Regions from separate parts of the Streptomyces sp. NPDC029526 genome, predicted to be linked through region 1. Evidence: riboswitches for the same ligand, from Rfam matches in the RefSeq annotation. Region 1 holds a riboswitch; the other holds the start of a gene.
What was found. A riboswitch is a leader RNA that binds a small molecule or an ion and turns the genes downstream of it on or off. The one in region 1 is predicted to bind S-adenosylmethionine.
Positions count from the first base shown of each region.

Region 2: another riboswitch for S-adenosylmethionine. It lies ahead of AB0F01_RS01650 (aminotransferase class V-fold PLP-dependent enzyme); the one in region 1 lies ahead of thrC (threonine synthase).

Region 1 covers NZ_JBEZWE010000022.1:15,894-23,433, reverse strand. The annotation lists gene AB0F01_RS28520 (trehalose-6-phosphate synthase) at 1-551, opposite strand, end outside; gene AB0F01_RS28515 (glucosyl-3-phosphoglycerate synthase) at 603-1,547, opposite strand; SAM riboswitch class I at 1,691-1,838, shown strand; gene thrC (threonine synthase) at 1,857-3,164, shown strand; gene AB0F01_RS28505 (MoaD/ThiS family protein) at 3,161-3,436, shown strand; gene AB0F01_RS28500 (cold-shock protein) at 3,878-4,081, shown strand; gene groL (chaperonin GroEL) at 4,697-6,319, shown strand; gene AB0F01_RS28490 (hypothetical protein) at 6,466-7,035, opposite strand; gene murQ (N-acetylmuramic acid 6-phosphate etherase) at 7,256-7,540, opposite strand, start outside.
Region 2 covers NZ_JBEZWE010000001.1:360,900-368,439, reverse strand. The annotation lists gene AB0F01_RS01660 (cytochrome bc complex cytochrome b subunit) at 1-1,594, shown strand, start outside; gene trpD (anthranilate phosphoribosyltransferase) at 1,733-2,797, shown strand; SAM riboswitch class IV at 2,874-2,990, shown strand; gene AB0F01_RS01650 (aminotransferase class V-fold PLP-dependent enzyme) at 3,209-4,699, shown strand; gene AB0F01_RS01645 (Lrp/AsnC ligand binding domain-containing protein) at 4,773-5,054, opposite strand; gene AB0F01_RS01640 (rhomboid family intramembrane serine protease) at 5,051-5,785, opposite strand; gene AB0F01_RS01635 (hypothetical protein) at 5,943-6,182, shown strand; gene AB0F01_RS01630 (NYN domain-containing protein) at 6,283-7,540, shown strand, end outside.

The sequences.
Region 1 (7,540 bases):
GGCGGGGCCCACGGGGTGTGCGAGAAGTGGCCGATGCGCAGGTCGGGGCGGAGCTCGCGGAGCATGCCGGGGACGAGCGTCAGGTGGTAGTCCTGCACCACGACGGCCGCGCCCTCGGCGGCCTCCTCGGCGAGCGCTTCGGCGAAGGCCCGGTTGTAGGTCTCGTAGGACGCCCACTGGCGGCGGAACTCCGCGTCGAAGACGGGTTCCAGCGGGGTCTGGTAGAGCATGTGGTGCACGAACCACAGCACCGAGTTCGCGATGCCGTTGTAGGCGTCGGCGTGCACGTCGGCCGGGATGTCCAGCATCCGCACGCCGTCCTCGCCGACGCCGCGCCGCACGGCCTCGCGGTCGCCGTCGGACAGGGCCGAGCAGACCCACAGGGCGTCCGCGTCCGAGCCGATCGCGGACAGCCCGGACACCAGTCCGCCGCCGCCCCGTTTGGCGCGCAGCGAACCGTCCTCGTCCACCGTGTACGACACGGGCCCGCGGTTCGACGCGACCAGCACCTGGGCACCCTGACCAGCCTGAGCAGCATGCGTGGAAGCCATACGCACCAACCTAGCCCGGCCCCCGGAACCTCAAACGTCGCCGGGACGCGCTCAGGCCACCCGCCGGGCCTGGTACTCGGCGATCTCCCGCATGGGCGGGCGTTCCTCGGTGTCGACGGAGTAGGTGCGCGGCTCGAAGCCCTCGTCGGAGCGCTCGAACTGGGTGAGGGCGGGCCGGATCAGGTGGCCGCGGGCCAGGCGGAGCTGGGCGGTGCGGTAGATGGCGGCGGCCATCCGGCCGAGGGCCCGCCCGTCCTGGTGGCGGTGCTTGCGCACGCCGACGTCGACCTGGGCGAGGGCGTCCAGCCCGGCCAGGTGCAGGGCGTCGACCAGCATGCCGAGCTCGACCCCGTAGCCGACCGGGAAGGGCAGCTGCTCCAGCAGCGAGCGGCGGGCCGCGTACTCACCGCCGAGCGGCTGGACGAAACCGGCGAGCTGCGGCCAGTGCATGTTGAGCAGCGGGCGCGCCATCAGCTCGGTGACCCGGCCGCCCTGCCCGGCGGCGGCGCCCAGGGGGCGGTCGTACATGGCCTTGACCAGCTGCACGTCCGGCTCGGTGAGCAGCGGACCGACGATGCCGGTGACGAAGTCGGAGGAGAAGTCGCGCAGGTCCGCGTCGACGAAGCAGACGATGTCGCCCCGGGTGACCAGCAGGGAGCGCCAGAGCACCTCGCCCTTGCCGGGCACGGCGGGGATGCGGGGCAGGATCGCGTCCCGGTGGACCACGGTGGCGCCCGCCGCCGCGGCGGCCGCTGCGGTGCCGTCCGTCGAGCCGGAGTCGATCACGACGACCTCGTCGACCAGCGGCACCTGGAGCATCAGGTCGTGCCGGATCACCGCCACGATGTCGCCGACGGTGGCCTCCTCGTCGAGCGCCGGCAGCACCACGCTCACCGTCTGTCCCGAGGCGCGCTTCGCGGCCAGGAGCGCGTGCGGGGGGCGGTCGGCCACGGACCAGGACCGGTCGATCAGCCAGCGCTCGACTTCTTCCAGCACGGTCTGCGGCTCCTCACTCCGGTCCGGTCCTGTGATCCATCTCGCGCTTCGGACGACTGTCTCAATCGCCCGGGGCGTCGGTTACAGTCTTGAACAACGCGCACGGTCCCCGCATGCCGGGGTCCCGCGCGACAACTGAACACCGCTCATCCAGAGGGGCAGAGGGATACGGCCCGTTGAAGCCCCGGCAACCCTCCAGTCGGTTCTTGTCACACGGACGTGGCGAGGCTCCCGGCTAGGGAAGGTGCCAAATCCGTCTCACGGCGAGATGCGTCGTGAGGAAGATGAGGAGAAAGGGCCTCGCCTCACATGGCTGTGCAGACCGTTGCAAGCAACGCCGACTCTGCCGGTTCCGCCGGTTCCTCCCCCGCCGTCGACCTGGGTCCCGCCGCCGCGCTGTCCTGCCGCGAGTGCGGCCACCGCGTCCCGCTCGGACCCGTCTTCGCCTGCCAGGAGTGTTTCGGCCCGCTGGAGATCGCCTACGACTTCTCGTCCTACGAGGCCGGGGAACTGCGCCGGCGCATCGAGGCGGGACCCGCGAACATCTGGCGCTACGCGCCGCTGCTGCCCGTCCCCGCGGACGTGGCCGGCAAGCCGAACCTCAACCCGGGCTGGACCCCGCTGGTCAAGGCGGACAACCTGGCCCGTGAACTCGGCGTCACCGGCGGTCTGTACGTCAAGGACGACTCGGGCAACCCGACGCACTCCTTCAAGGACCGGGTCGTCGCCCAGGCCCTGGAGGCCGCCCGCGCCTTCGGCTTCACCACCCTGTCCTGCTCCTCCACCGGCAACCTGGCCGGTGCCGTCGGCGCCGCCGCCGCCCGGGCCGGCTTCCGCTCCTGCGTGTTCATCCCGCACGACCTGGAGCAGGGCAAGGTCGTCATGGCCGCCGTCTACGGCGGCGAACTGGTCGGCATCGAGGGCAACTACGACGACGTCAACCGCTTCTGCTCCGAACTGATCGGCGACCCGGCCGGCGAGGGCTGGGGCTTCGTCAACGTCAACCTGCGCCCCTACTACGCCGAGGGCTCCAAGACGCTCGCCTACGAGATCTGCGAGCAGCTCGGCTGGCGGCTGCCGGACCAGATCGTCGTCCCGATCGCCTCGGGCTCCCAGCTCACGAAGATCGACAAGGGGCTGCGGGAGCTGATCGACCTGGGGCTGGTGGAGGACCGCCCCTACAAGATCTTCGGCGCGCAGGCGGAGGGCTGCTCCCCGGTCTCAGCCGCCTTCAAGGCCGGGCACGACGTGGTCCGCCCGCAGAAGCCGGACACCATCGCCAAGTCGCTCGCCATCGGCAACCCCGCCGACGGCCCCTACGTCCTGGACATCGCCCGCCGCACCGGCGGCGCCGTGGAGGACGTCACCGACGAGCAGGTCGTGGACGCGATCAAGCTGCTCGCGCGCACCGAGGGCATCTTCGCGGAGACGGCGGGCGGGGTGACCGTCGGCGTCACCCGCAAGCTGGTCGAGAGCGGCCTGCTGGATCCCTCGCTGACCACCGTCGTCCTCAACACCGGCGACGGCCTGAAGACCCTCGACGCGGTCGCCGGGACCGGCGTGACCGCCACCATCCGCCCCACCCTGGACTCCTTCCGAGAGGCTGGCCTCGCATGAGCGTGACCGTCCGCATCCCGACCATCCTGCGCACCTACACCGGTGGGCAGGCCCAGGTGAACGCCGAGGGGACGACCCTCGCCGAGGTCATCGAGGACCTGGAGAAGAACCACACGGGCATCGCCGCCCGCGTCCTGGACGACCAGGGCAAGCTGCGCCGCTTCGTCAACGTCTACGTCAACGACGACGACGTGCGCTTCGAGCAGGGCCTGGAGACGGCGACGCCGGACGGCGCCGGCGTCTCGATCATTCCGGCGGTCGCCGGCGGCTGATCCGGCCTGATCATTACCGTGGGTAACTTCGGTTACCCAGCGTGGAACTCGTTGCCCCCTCCGTGAGAGAAGCGGAGGGGGCAATTCCATGGGATTGAACGCGATAGGGTTGGGGAACGCGGCCCCGGTCCCTCGATCGGGAACCGTGAATTCCTGCCGCTCGCCCGACGATAAGTAGCCAAAGTCTGTGCGCCTTTCGCGGCTTTTGTGGCGTTTGCGTGACCCGGTTTGCCCTGAATTCGGGCGAAGTTGCACAACATTCCGGACCGGCGGCGTCCAGATTTCTCGTCCGATTGACCTGTTGCAGACGGCAGTTGGACAGATACATTCAGCCGCGGTCGACGCGTTCCGGCGCACGCCCCCACTCCAATGGGGGGTGAGGTCTGACCCGGGTCCGCGAAGTGTGGATCTGTGCAAGGGCCAGTAATAGGGGAGTTAGGCATGGCTCAGGGCACCGTCAAGTGGTTCAACGCGGAGAAGGGGTACGGCTTCATCGCGGTCGACGGTGGTGCGGATGTTTTCGTCCACTACAGCGCCATCCAGATGGACGGGTACCGCACCCTTGAAGAGGGCCAGCGGGTCGAATTCGAGATCTCGCAGGGCCAGAAGGGCCCGCAGGCCGACATGGTTCGCGTCACCGCCTGAACGCGCTACCAGCCGCAAGCAGCTTCTGCTGACGAGGGGCCCGCACCTCCCGGGGTGCGGGCCCTTCGCCGTGCGCCGGCGCCTCCGCAAGGGGGCGGCCGGCCGTGCGCCCGGGCCGCCCGCGCTCCCCGTCCCGGCGGCGCCGTACACCCGTGTTCGCCGACCGCTGAGAGCGCGCCTTCCTCTCCTTCGCGCCCACGCGCGCGAGGGGCCGTACGGGGTGTCGCCGCGCCCCCCGTACCACCCCCGTGCCACCCCCCGCCCGGGGTGCCTCCGCACCGCCGTCCTCCGCCGTCCTCCCAGCACACGGGCCCCGTCGGCCCTCGTGCCGTGGTGCCCGGGAGACACCTCCCCCCGTCCCGGACCGCGCCTGCGGGCACGCCCGCGCGCCCCGACCCTCCGACGGGCCCGCTTCGCGGGAGCGCCTTGCACTCGGAGGGGTCGAGTGCTAATCATTGGCGTTAGCACTCTGAAGGTGAGAGTGACAACGAAGGACCGGGTCGGTGAGGCCCGCAGGCCGTGTGGGGCAAGGAACCACGAGGCCGGCGAGCCGTCCGTCGCGGGCGCGGGCGCGGTCCGAAGGAATCACCCCCAGTCCTGGAGGGACCACTTCACATGGCCAAGATCATCGCGTTCGACGAGGAGGCGCGGCGCGGCCTCGAGCGCGGCATGAACCAGCTCGCGGACGCCGTCAAGGTGACGCTCGGCCCCAAGGGCCGCAACGTCGTCCTCGAGAAGAAGTGGGGCGCCCCCACGATCACCAACGATGGTGTCTCCATCGCCAAGGAGATCGAGCTCGAGGACCCGTACGAGAAGATCGGCGCCGAGCTGGTCAAGGAAGTCGCCAAGAAGACGGACGACGTCGCCGGTGACGGTACGACCACCGCGACCGTCCTCGCCCAGGCCCTGGTCAAGGAGGGCCTGCGCAACGTAGCCGCCGGCGCCAACCCGATGGCCCTCAAGCGCGGCATCGAGAAGGCCGTCGAGTCGGTCTCCGCCGCCCTGCTGGAGCAGGCGAAGGACGTCGAGACCAAGGAGCAGATCGCTTCCACGGCCTCCATCTCCGCCGCCGACACCCAGATCGGCGAGCTCATCGCCGAGGCCATGGACAAGGTCGGCAAGGAAGGCGTCATCACCGTCGAGGAGTCCCAGACCTTCGGTCTGGAGCTGGAGCTCACCGAGGGTATGCGCTTCGACAAGGGCTACATCTCGGCGTACTTCGCCACCGACATGGAGCGTATGGAGGCCGTCCTCGACGACCCGTACATCCTGATCGCCAACTCCAAGATCTCCAACGTCAAGGACCTGCTCCCGCTCCTGGAGAAGGTCATGCAGTCGGGCAAGCCGCTGCTGATCATCGCCGAGGACGTCGAGGGCGAGGCCCTGTCGACCCTGGTCGTCAACAAGATCCGCGGCACCTTCAAGTCCGTCGCGGTCAAGGCCCCGGGCTTCGGTGACCGTCGCAAGGCCATGCTCGGCGACATCGCCATCCTCACGGGCGGCGAGGTCATCTCCGAGGAGGTCGGTCTCAAGCTGGAGAACGCCACCCTCGACCTGCTGGGCAAGGCGCGCAAGGTCGTCATCACCAAGGACGAGACGACCATCGTCGACGGTTCGGGCTCGGCCGACCAGGTCCAGGGCCGCGTGAACCAGATCCGGGCCGAGATCGAGAACAGCGACTCGGACTACGACCGCGAGAAGCTCCAGGAGCGCCTGGCGAAGCTGGCCGGCGGCGTGGCCGTCATCAAGGCCGGTGCCGCGACCGAGGTGGAGCTCAAGGAGCGCAAGCACCGCATCGAGGACGCCGTGCGCAACGCCAAGGCGGCCGTCGAGGAGGGCATCGTCGCCGGTGGTGGCGTGGCCCTGCTGCAGGCCTCCCAGGTCTTCGAGAAGCTGGAGCTCGAGGGTGACGAGGCGACCGGCGCCAACGCCGTGAAGCTCGCCCTGGAGGCCCCGCTGAAGCAGATCGCCGTCAACGGTGGTCTCGAGGGCGGCGTCGTGGTGGAGAAGGTCCGCAACCTCACCGTCGGCCACGGCCTGAACGCCGCGACCGGCGAGTACGTCGACATGATCGCCGAAGGCATCATCGACCCGGCGAAGGTGACCCGTTCCGCGCTGCAGAACGCCGCCTCCATCGCCGCGCTGTTCCTCACCACCGAGGCCGTCATCGCCGACAAGCCGGAGAAGAACGCGGCCCCGGCCGGCGGCGGCATGCCGGGCGGTGACATGGACTTCTGATCCTCCCGAGGATCGGATCCGTCCGACGCACGAACGAGGGCGGCACTCCCTGGACGACAGGGGGTGCCGCCCTCGGGCGTGTCAGGGCACCCGGCACCCGGCACCCGGGTGCCGGCGGTCGCGGGGGCGGCGGTCGCGGGGGTCGGTCAGAGGCCGCCCATCGGCTCGATGTCGACGCGCACCGGGGTGCCCCACACCCGCAGCACCTCGTAGTCGGTGAACTCGTGGACGATCCGGTACGCCATCGCGGGCCGGGGGCCGCGCCGCAGGGCGGCGAGGTACAGCTCGGCCTCGCGGCGGTCCCGGCGCGGGGTGCCGCACAGCTGCCACACCTGACCGTTCCACAGCTCCGGCAGCCAGCGCTGCTGCGGCTGCGGCCGGTCGCCGCTCACCCCGTAGCGGGACGGGACCGGCTCGGCGGGCGGGTACTGCGGCGCCGGGCCGTTAAACTCGGCGCGGCGGGCGGCCCGTCGGCGCGTCTCGCACAGCAGGCACAGGTCGGGCGCGCTCTCGTCGACCGGGCCGGTGGGGTGCTCGGGGCAGCGGGTGCTCGGCGCGGCCGAGCCGACGCCCTCCTCCAGCAGGTCCAGGGCCCGCCGCAGGTCCGCCTTCACCTCGTGCAGCTTGGCGTCCGGTGTGTCGCCGCCGAGCGCCTCGCCGTGTTCGCCGAGCAGGCGCAGGGCACGCCCCAGTGCGGTGAGCTGCGCGTGGTTCATGGCGTCCGTCTCCGTGGGGTGGGGTTCGCGGGCTCCGCTGCCCCGGGGTCGGTCCGGTTCCGACGTCGGTCCCAGTGCCGGGGTCGGGGTAGGGGTCGGGGTCGGAGTCGCTACGAGTATCCCAGCGGCCCTGGAGCCTGTCACAGCCGTGACCCGTGACCGTGATCGTGAACCGTGACTGCGGCCCTCCCGGCTCAGGTGGCCCCGGTCGGCCGTGGCGTCAGCCGTCCGCCCCCGGGGCGCCCCCGGCCTTGGCGAGCGCGACCCGGAGGTGGCCGTCGGCCTCGTCGAGGAGGCGGGCGGCGGTGGCAGCGTCCGCGTCGGTGAGCAGCACCAGGACGGCGTGCTTCACCTCGCCGTCGGTCGCGGTCAGGGCCCGCTCGACGGCGTCGTCGTCCGCGCCGGTGGCCAGGGCGACGATCCGGTGGGACCGGGCGCGCAGCTTGTCGTTGGAGGCGCGCACGTCGACCATCAGGTTCCCGTACGTCTTGCCCAGCCGGATCAT
Region 2 (7,540 bases), on a different contig from region 1:
ACCGGCCGGCGAGCGCGTCGCCGACTGGGCCGACGGCCGGCTGGGGATCTACTCCCTGGCCAAGGCCAACATGCGGAAGATCTTCCCGGACCACTGGTCCTTCATGCTCGGTGAGATCTGCCTCTACAGCTTCATCATCATCATCCTCACGGGTGTGTACCTGACGCTGTTCTTCCACCCGTCGATGGCCGAGGTGGAGTACCACGGCAGCTACGTCCCGATGCAGGGCCAGCTGATGTCGCAGGCCTACGCCTCGACCCTCGACATCAGCTTCGACGTGCGCGGTGGCCTGCTCATCCGGCAGATCCACCACTGGGCCGCGGTCATCTTCCTGGCCGGCATGTTCGTGCACATGATGCGCGTCTTCTTCACCGGCGCGTTCCGCAAGCCGCGCGAGATCAACTGGCTGTTCGGCTTCCTGCTGTTCGTGCTGGGCATGTTCACCGGCTTCACCGGCTACTCGCTCCCGGACGACCTGCTGTCCGGTACGGGTGTCCGCTTCACGCAGGGCGCGATCCTGTCCGTGCCGATCGTCGGCACGTACATCTCGATGTTCCTGTTCGGCGGGGAGTTCCCGGGGACGGACTTCGTCGCCCGGTTCTACTCGATCCACATCCTGCTGCTGCCGGGCATCATGCTGGGTCTGGTGGTCGCCCACCTGATCCTGGTCTTCTACCACAAGCACACGCAGTTCGCGGGTCCCGGCCGGACCAACAAGAACGTCGTCGGCATGCCGCTGCTGCCGGTGTACATGGCCAAGGCGGGAGGCTTCTTCTTCCTGGTCTTCGGCTTCATCTCGCTGATCGCCGGCCTGGTCACCATCAACCCGATCTGGAACCTGGGCCCGTACCGGCCGGACCTCGTCTCGACGGGTGCCCAGCCGGACTGGTACATGGGCTTCGCCGAGGGTCTGGTCCGCGCCATGCCGGGCTGGGAGATCAACTTCTGGGGCCACACGCTGGTCCTGGGCGTCTTCGTCCCGCTGGTGCTGTTCGGCCTGTTCCTCGGGGTCCTGGCGCTCTACCCGTTCATCGAGTCCTGGATCACCGGGGACAAGCGCGAGCACCACATCCTGGACCGCCCGCGCAACGCCCCGACCCGGACCGGTCTCGGCGTCGCCTGGATCACCGCGTACCTGATCATGCTGGTGGGCGGTGGCAACGACATCGTCGCCACGCACTTCCACCTGTCGATCAACGCGGTCACCTGGTTCGTGCGCATCGGGTTCTTCCTCGGCCCGGTCGTGGCGTTCATCGTCACCAAGCGGATCTGCCTCGGCCTCCAGCGCCGGGACAAGGACAAGGTGCTGCACGGCCGCGAGGCCGGCATCATCAAGCGCCTGCCGCACGGTGAGTTCATCGAGGTGCACGAGCCGCTCAGCCAGGAGCAGCTCCACACGCTCACCGCGCACGAGCAGTACAAGCCGGCGGAGATCGGCCCGACGGTCGACGAGAACGGCGTCGAGCGCAAGGTGAAGGCCACCGAGAAGCTGCGTGCCAAGCTCAGCAAGGCGTACTACGGCCAGGAGTCGCAGATTCCGAAGCCGACCGCCGAGGAGTACAAGGAGATCACCAGCGGCCACGGCCACCACTGATCCCTTCCACCGCTGAGCGAAGCGTCGCCACACCACGGTCGAAGGCCCCCGTCCGGTCCGCGGACGGGGGCCTTCGCCGTGTCCGGGGCTGGATAGGGTGGGGGGCGGACATGCGTGTGACGACCACAGGAGCGGCTGATGAGCGCTGTGACCCCCGCTGGAGGCGACACCGCGGCGGGCCGCTCCTGGCCCGCCCTGCTGAACGGCCTGCTGGAGGGCCGTGACCTGTCGGCCGACGACACCGCCTGGGCGATGGACCTGATCATGCGCGGGGAGGCCACCGACGCCCAGATCGCCGGCTTCGCGGTGTCCCTGCGCGCCAAGGGCGAGACCGTCGAGGAGATCTCCGGCTGCGTCCGCGCCCTGTACGACCACGCCAACGTGATCGAGGTGCCGGGCGCCACCGTCGACATCGTCGGGACCGGCGGGGACGGCGCCAAGACGGTGAACATCTCCACCATGTCCTCCATCGTCGTCGCCGGCACCGGCGCGAAGGTCGTCAAGCACGGCAACCGGGCCGCCTCCTCCGCGTCCGGCGCCTCCGACGTGCTGGAGAAGCTCGGCGTCAACCTGGAGCTGACCCCGCGACGGGTCGCCGAGGTCGCCGAGGAGGCCGGGATCACCTTCTGCTTCGCGGTGAAGTTCCACCCGGCGCTGCGCCATGTGGCGGCGGCACGCGGCCAGCTGGGCATCCGCACGGTGTTCAACTTCCTGGGCCCGCTCGCCAATCCGGCCCGGGTGACCGCGCAGGCGGTCGGGGTGGCCGACGCGCGGATGGCGCCCATCATGGCCGGGGTGTTCGCCGGGCGCGGCCACTCCTCGCTGGTGTTCCGCGGCGACGACGGCCTGGACGAGCTGACCACGACCGGCACCTCCCGGGTCTGGGTGGTCCGGGACGGCACGGTCACCGAGGAGGTGTTCGACCCGCGCGAGGTGGGCCTCGGCCTGGTCGACATCTCGGCCCTGCGCGGCGCCGACGCCTCCTACAACGCGGAGGTCGCCCGGCGGCTGCTGGACGGCGAACGCGGCCCGGTGCGCGACGCCGTGCTGCTGAACTCGGCGGCGGCGCTGGTGGCGCTGGAGCCCGGCACGGGCACGCTCACGGAGCAGATCCGGGCCGGGATGGAGAAGGCGGCCGAGTCGATCGACTCGGGGTCGGCCCGGCGCGTCCTGGACCGGTGGGTGGCCGTCAGCAACGCCTGAGACACCGCACGTGCGGGGTCCCGCGATCCGGAACCGGGTTGCGGGACCCCGTTTTCTTCCCGTACGTTCCTGTGCAGGTCATGAGTGACAGCCATCAGGCCCCGGCCGGCTGTCCGGCAACCCTCCGTCCGTGGCGGGGTGCCCCGGGTGAGGACCAGGCCGTGGACAGCAGGGTCCACGGCAAGCGCGGACCCCTCGCGAGCCAGGGGTCCTGGTCGTCGAGGAGTCTCCCGTGAGCCGTCGAATGCAGTAGGGCCGCAGCGCCCCGCCTCCGCGTTCCCCTCGCTTTCCCCTTCTTCGCCCCTTCTTCGCCCCTCTTCCGGCTTTCCGCCGTTCCTTCCGCCGTTCCGACGGGCTGGAGCCACCGCTGCTCGCCCTGGGGAACCGGCGTGCCACCTACGGGAGTTCAGCATGTCCGTCACCGCCGTCGCCACCGCCCCCGTCACCGCGTGCGCTGCCGCCGCCCCGGCCGCCGCCGCCCCGGCCGCCGCCGCCCCGGCCGCCGCCGCCCCGGCCGCCGCCGCCCCGGCCGCCGCCGCCCCGGCCGCCGCCGCGGCCGCCGCGGCCCCGGAGGACCGCGCCCCGCTGCCCGTCCTCGGGCGGGACGTCACCGTCCCGCTCGTCACCGGCGGCGAGGTGACCTACGCGGCGCTCGACCACGCGGCCAGCGCGCCCGCCCTCCAGCAGGTCTGGGACGACGTAGCCGCCTACGCGCCGTACTACGGCAGCGTCCACCGCGGCGCCGGGTACCTCTCCCGGCTCTCCACGGAGCTGTTCGAGGACGCCCGCCGGACCGTCGCCGCGTTCCTCGACTGCCGCCGTGCGGACGAGGTGGTCTTCACCCGGTCCACCACCGACTCCCTCAACCTGCTCGCCGGCGCGCTGCCCGAGGGCTGCCGGGTCTTCGTCTTCGAGACCGAGCACCACGCCGCCCTGCTGCCCTGGCGGGGCTCCGAGGTGACCGTCCTGGACGCGCCCGGCAGCCCCGGGCAGGCCGTCGAGACCCTGGAGCGCGCCCTCGCCGCCCGCGCGCCGCACGGGCCGGCGCTGGTCTGCGTCACCGGCGCCTCCAACGTCACCGGCGAGCTGTGGCCGGTGCGCGAACTGGCCGCCGCCGCCCACGCGCACGGCGCCCGGATCGTCCTGGACGCCGCCCAGCTCGCCCCGCACCACCCGGTGAGCGTGCGGGACCTGGACGTCGACTGGGTCGCCTTCTCGGGCCACAAGCTGTACGCCCCCTTCGGCACCGGGGTGCTGGCCGGGCGGGCGGACTGGCTGCGGACGGCCGAGCCGTACCTCGCGGGCGGCGGTGCGAGCCGCCGGGTCGTCCGGCGCGGGGACGGGGGAGTGGACGTCCGGTGGCACACCGACGCCGCCCGCCACGAGGCCGGTTCGCCCAACGTCATCGGCGCGCACGCCGTCGCCTCGGCCTGCCGGGCGCTCACCGCGGCCGGGTTCGACACCCTCGTCGCCCGCGAGCGGCGGCTGGTCCGCGCGGTGCGCGAGGGGCTGGCCGACGTGCCCGAGGTGCGGTTCCTGTCCCTGTTCGGGGACGACGCCCCCCGGGTCGGGGTGCTGTCCTTCGTCGTCGACGGCTTCGACAGCTCGCACTTCGCCGCCGCGCTGTCCGCCGAGTACGGCATCGGTGTCCGGGACGGCCTGTTCTGCGCCCACCCCCTGCTCGCGAGGCTGCTCGGCGACACGCCGCAGCCGGGCGGGTGCGGGGCCCCGGCCTCCGGGGAGCGGTCCGCGCACGCCGTCCGGGTCAGCTTCGGCGCGGGCACCCCGGACGAGCACGTGCAGCGGTTCGTCCGCGCCGTGCGGGAACTCGTCCGGGACGGCGCCCGCTGGACCTACCGCACGGTGGACGGCCGCTGCGTCCCGGACGCCCCCGCAGCCTGAGGCGGCACCGCGTCCCGGACCGGCGGCATCCCGTCCAGGAGCGCCGGTCCGGGGGGTCCCGCCGGGCGGTGACTCAGTTGTCCAGCCCGATGGCGAACGCCGCCTCCAGGTCGTGCTGGGAGTACGTACGGAACGCCACGTGCGTGTCGGTGCCCTCGACGCCCGGGATCTTGCTGATCCGGCCGGGGATGACCTCGGCCAGGTCCTCGTGCTCCCGGACCCGGACCATGGCGATCAGGTCGTAGGTCCCGGTGACCGAGAAGACCTCGCTGACGCTGTCCAGCGCGGCGATCCGCTCCGCGATCTCGGGGATCCGGTCCACGCTGGTCTTGATGAGGACGATCGCGGTGATCACGGCTGGTTCTCTCCCTCGGGGGCCGGAGCAGGGGGCGCCTTCACTGTAGTCGTCCGGCCCGAGCAGACCCACGCGCAGCCGAGGCCCAGCCCGAAGCCCACCAGGTGCGCGAGGTAGGCGACCCCCGGCCCGTCGGAGGCCCGCCCCGCCCCCAGCCACTGCAGGGCCGCCCAGAACGGCAGCACCACCCAGGCGGGGAGGCGGACCGGCAGGAAGAGCAGGAACGGCAGGAGACTGGTCACCCGGGCGCGGGGGAACAGGAACAGGAACGCGCCGAGCACCGCCGAGATCGCCCCCGAGGCCCCCACCAGGGACTGTTCCGAGTCCGGGTGGGCGACGGCGTAGCCGAGCAGGGCGAGGTAGCCGCAGCAGACGTAGAACAGGGTGAAGCGCAGGGGGCCCATCCGTGCCTCGGTCATCGTGCCGAAGACGTGGAGGAACAGCATGTTGCCCAGCAGGTGCACCCAGCTGCCGTGCACGAAGAGGGCGGTGGCCGGTGTCAGGACCGCGCGGAAGGACCCGTCGAACAGGTCTGCGGGGATCACCCCCCACTGCCGGAAGTACGCCCGTTGCACGGCGAGCAGCTCCTCGCCCGTCCCGTGGACCGGGTTCAGGCCCGAGGCCGGGCCGATCAGGAAGACCACGCAGCAGACGACGACCAGGGTGTGGGTCACCGGCGCCGACGGCCGCCGGACCGCCCGCGCGAGGGGTGCTCTCCAGTGGGGGACCATGGACACAGAGCATGACGTAACGGGACGCACCCGCGCGGACCGCCTCGCCGCCGTGGACGGGCGGGCGGCGCGGACCCGCCAGGCCGTAGGGTTACGACCCTGACCCACCCGGGGCGCCCGGCGCGCCCCGAGACCGGAAGGAAGGCGAACAGCCACGATGACGGTTCCCCTGCCGACCGCCGCCACGCGGTGGCGCTGCACCCTCTGCGGCAACCTCACGCGCTTCGACGTGACCCGCTCCTCGAAGGTCGTCGAGTACGTCCACCTCGACCTGGCCGGGGAGCCGAAGGTCGAGGAGCGCGAGGTGCTCAGTGAGACCATCGAGTCGGTGCGGTGCCGCTGGTGCAACGCCGTGGACCAGGTGGAACTCGTGGACAGGCCGGATGCCGGTTCCTGAGCGAAGGGGGTCCCTCCCGCTCGCGCGACGTCGTCGGCGGGGGACGGCCCCGCTGACGGTGACCCCGTACGCGGGGCGGCAAGGCGATGGGGTGTGACGGATGGTGGAGACCACGGGCGGGGGGCCGCAGGACGGCGCCGCTGAGGTGCTCGACCGTCCGCTGCCCGACGGCGTGCGCCGCCGGGTCGTCCAGATCGTCTCGGACGGCTTCGGCGGCCTGACCGTCGCCGAGCTGCCCGCCCAGCTGCGCCAGTACGCGCGGTTCACGCCGAACCGCCGCGTCAAGTTCGCCGGGAACGCGATGGCCTCCGCCCTGGAGACCGACCCGCTGTTCCGGCAGCGCATCGGCGAGAAGCTCAGGCAGGCGCAGCCGGAACTGACCGGCGCCCTGGACTCCGGCTCCCCGCCCGCGGCCGCCGACCCCCTGGACGTGGCGGCCGCGGCCTACGTGCTGCGCCCGCCCGGATGGGTGAAGCTGGTCGCCGCGGCCGGCGAGGAGGCCCAGCGCGCCGACGCCGAACGCGCCGACGAGGAGAACCGGGCCGAGCTGGAGCGGCTGCGCGCCGAGCTCGCGCGCGCTCGCGAGCACACCCGTACCGAGACCGAGCGGCTGCGCTCGGAACTGGACGCGGCGCGCAAAGAGGCCGAGTCGCTGCACCGCAAGCTGCGGTCCGCGCTCAGCGACGTCAAACGGGGTCAGGCGGCCCTGCGCAAAGTGCAGGCGGAGCTGGAGACGGTCCGTTCCGACAGCCATGCGCAGGTGTCGGCCGCGGAGAGCGAGACCCGGCGGATCAAAGGGCGCCTCGGTGAGACGGAGGCCGCCCTGGAGGCCGCCCGCCGCGCGGCCCGCGAAGGACGCAGCGTCGAGGACATGCGGGTGCGCCTGCTGCTGGACACCGTCCTGGACGCCGCCCAGGGGCTCCGGCGCGAACTGGCCCTGCCCCCGGTGTCCGTGCGGCCCGCCGAGACCGTGGACGCGGTGGAGCCCGGCCGGATGACCCCCAAGGACATCGCCGCCCGCGCGCTGTCCGAGGACGACCCGGCGATCCTCGACCAGTTGCTGGCGCTGCCGCAGGCCCATCTCGTGGTCGACGGCTACAACGTCACCAAGACCGGCTATCCCCAGATGCCGCTGGAGAAGCAGCGGTTGCGGCTGCTGGGCCAGCTCGCCCAGGTCGCCGCGCAGACCGGCGCCGAGGTGACCTGTGTCTTCGACGGCGCCGAACTGGCCGCGCCGGTGCTGCTGGCCCCGCCGCGCGGGGTGCGGGTGCTGTTCTCCAAGCCGGGCGTCACCGCCGACGAGCTGATCCGCCAGCTGGTGCGCGCCGAGCCGCCGGGCCGGCCGGTCATCGTCGTCT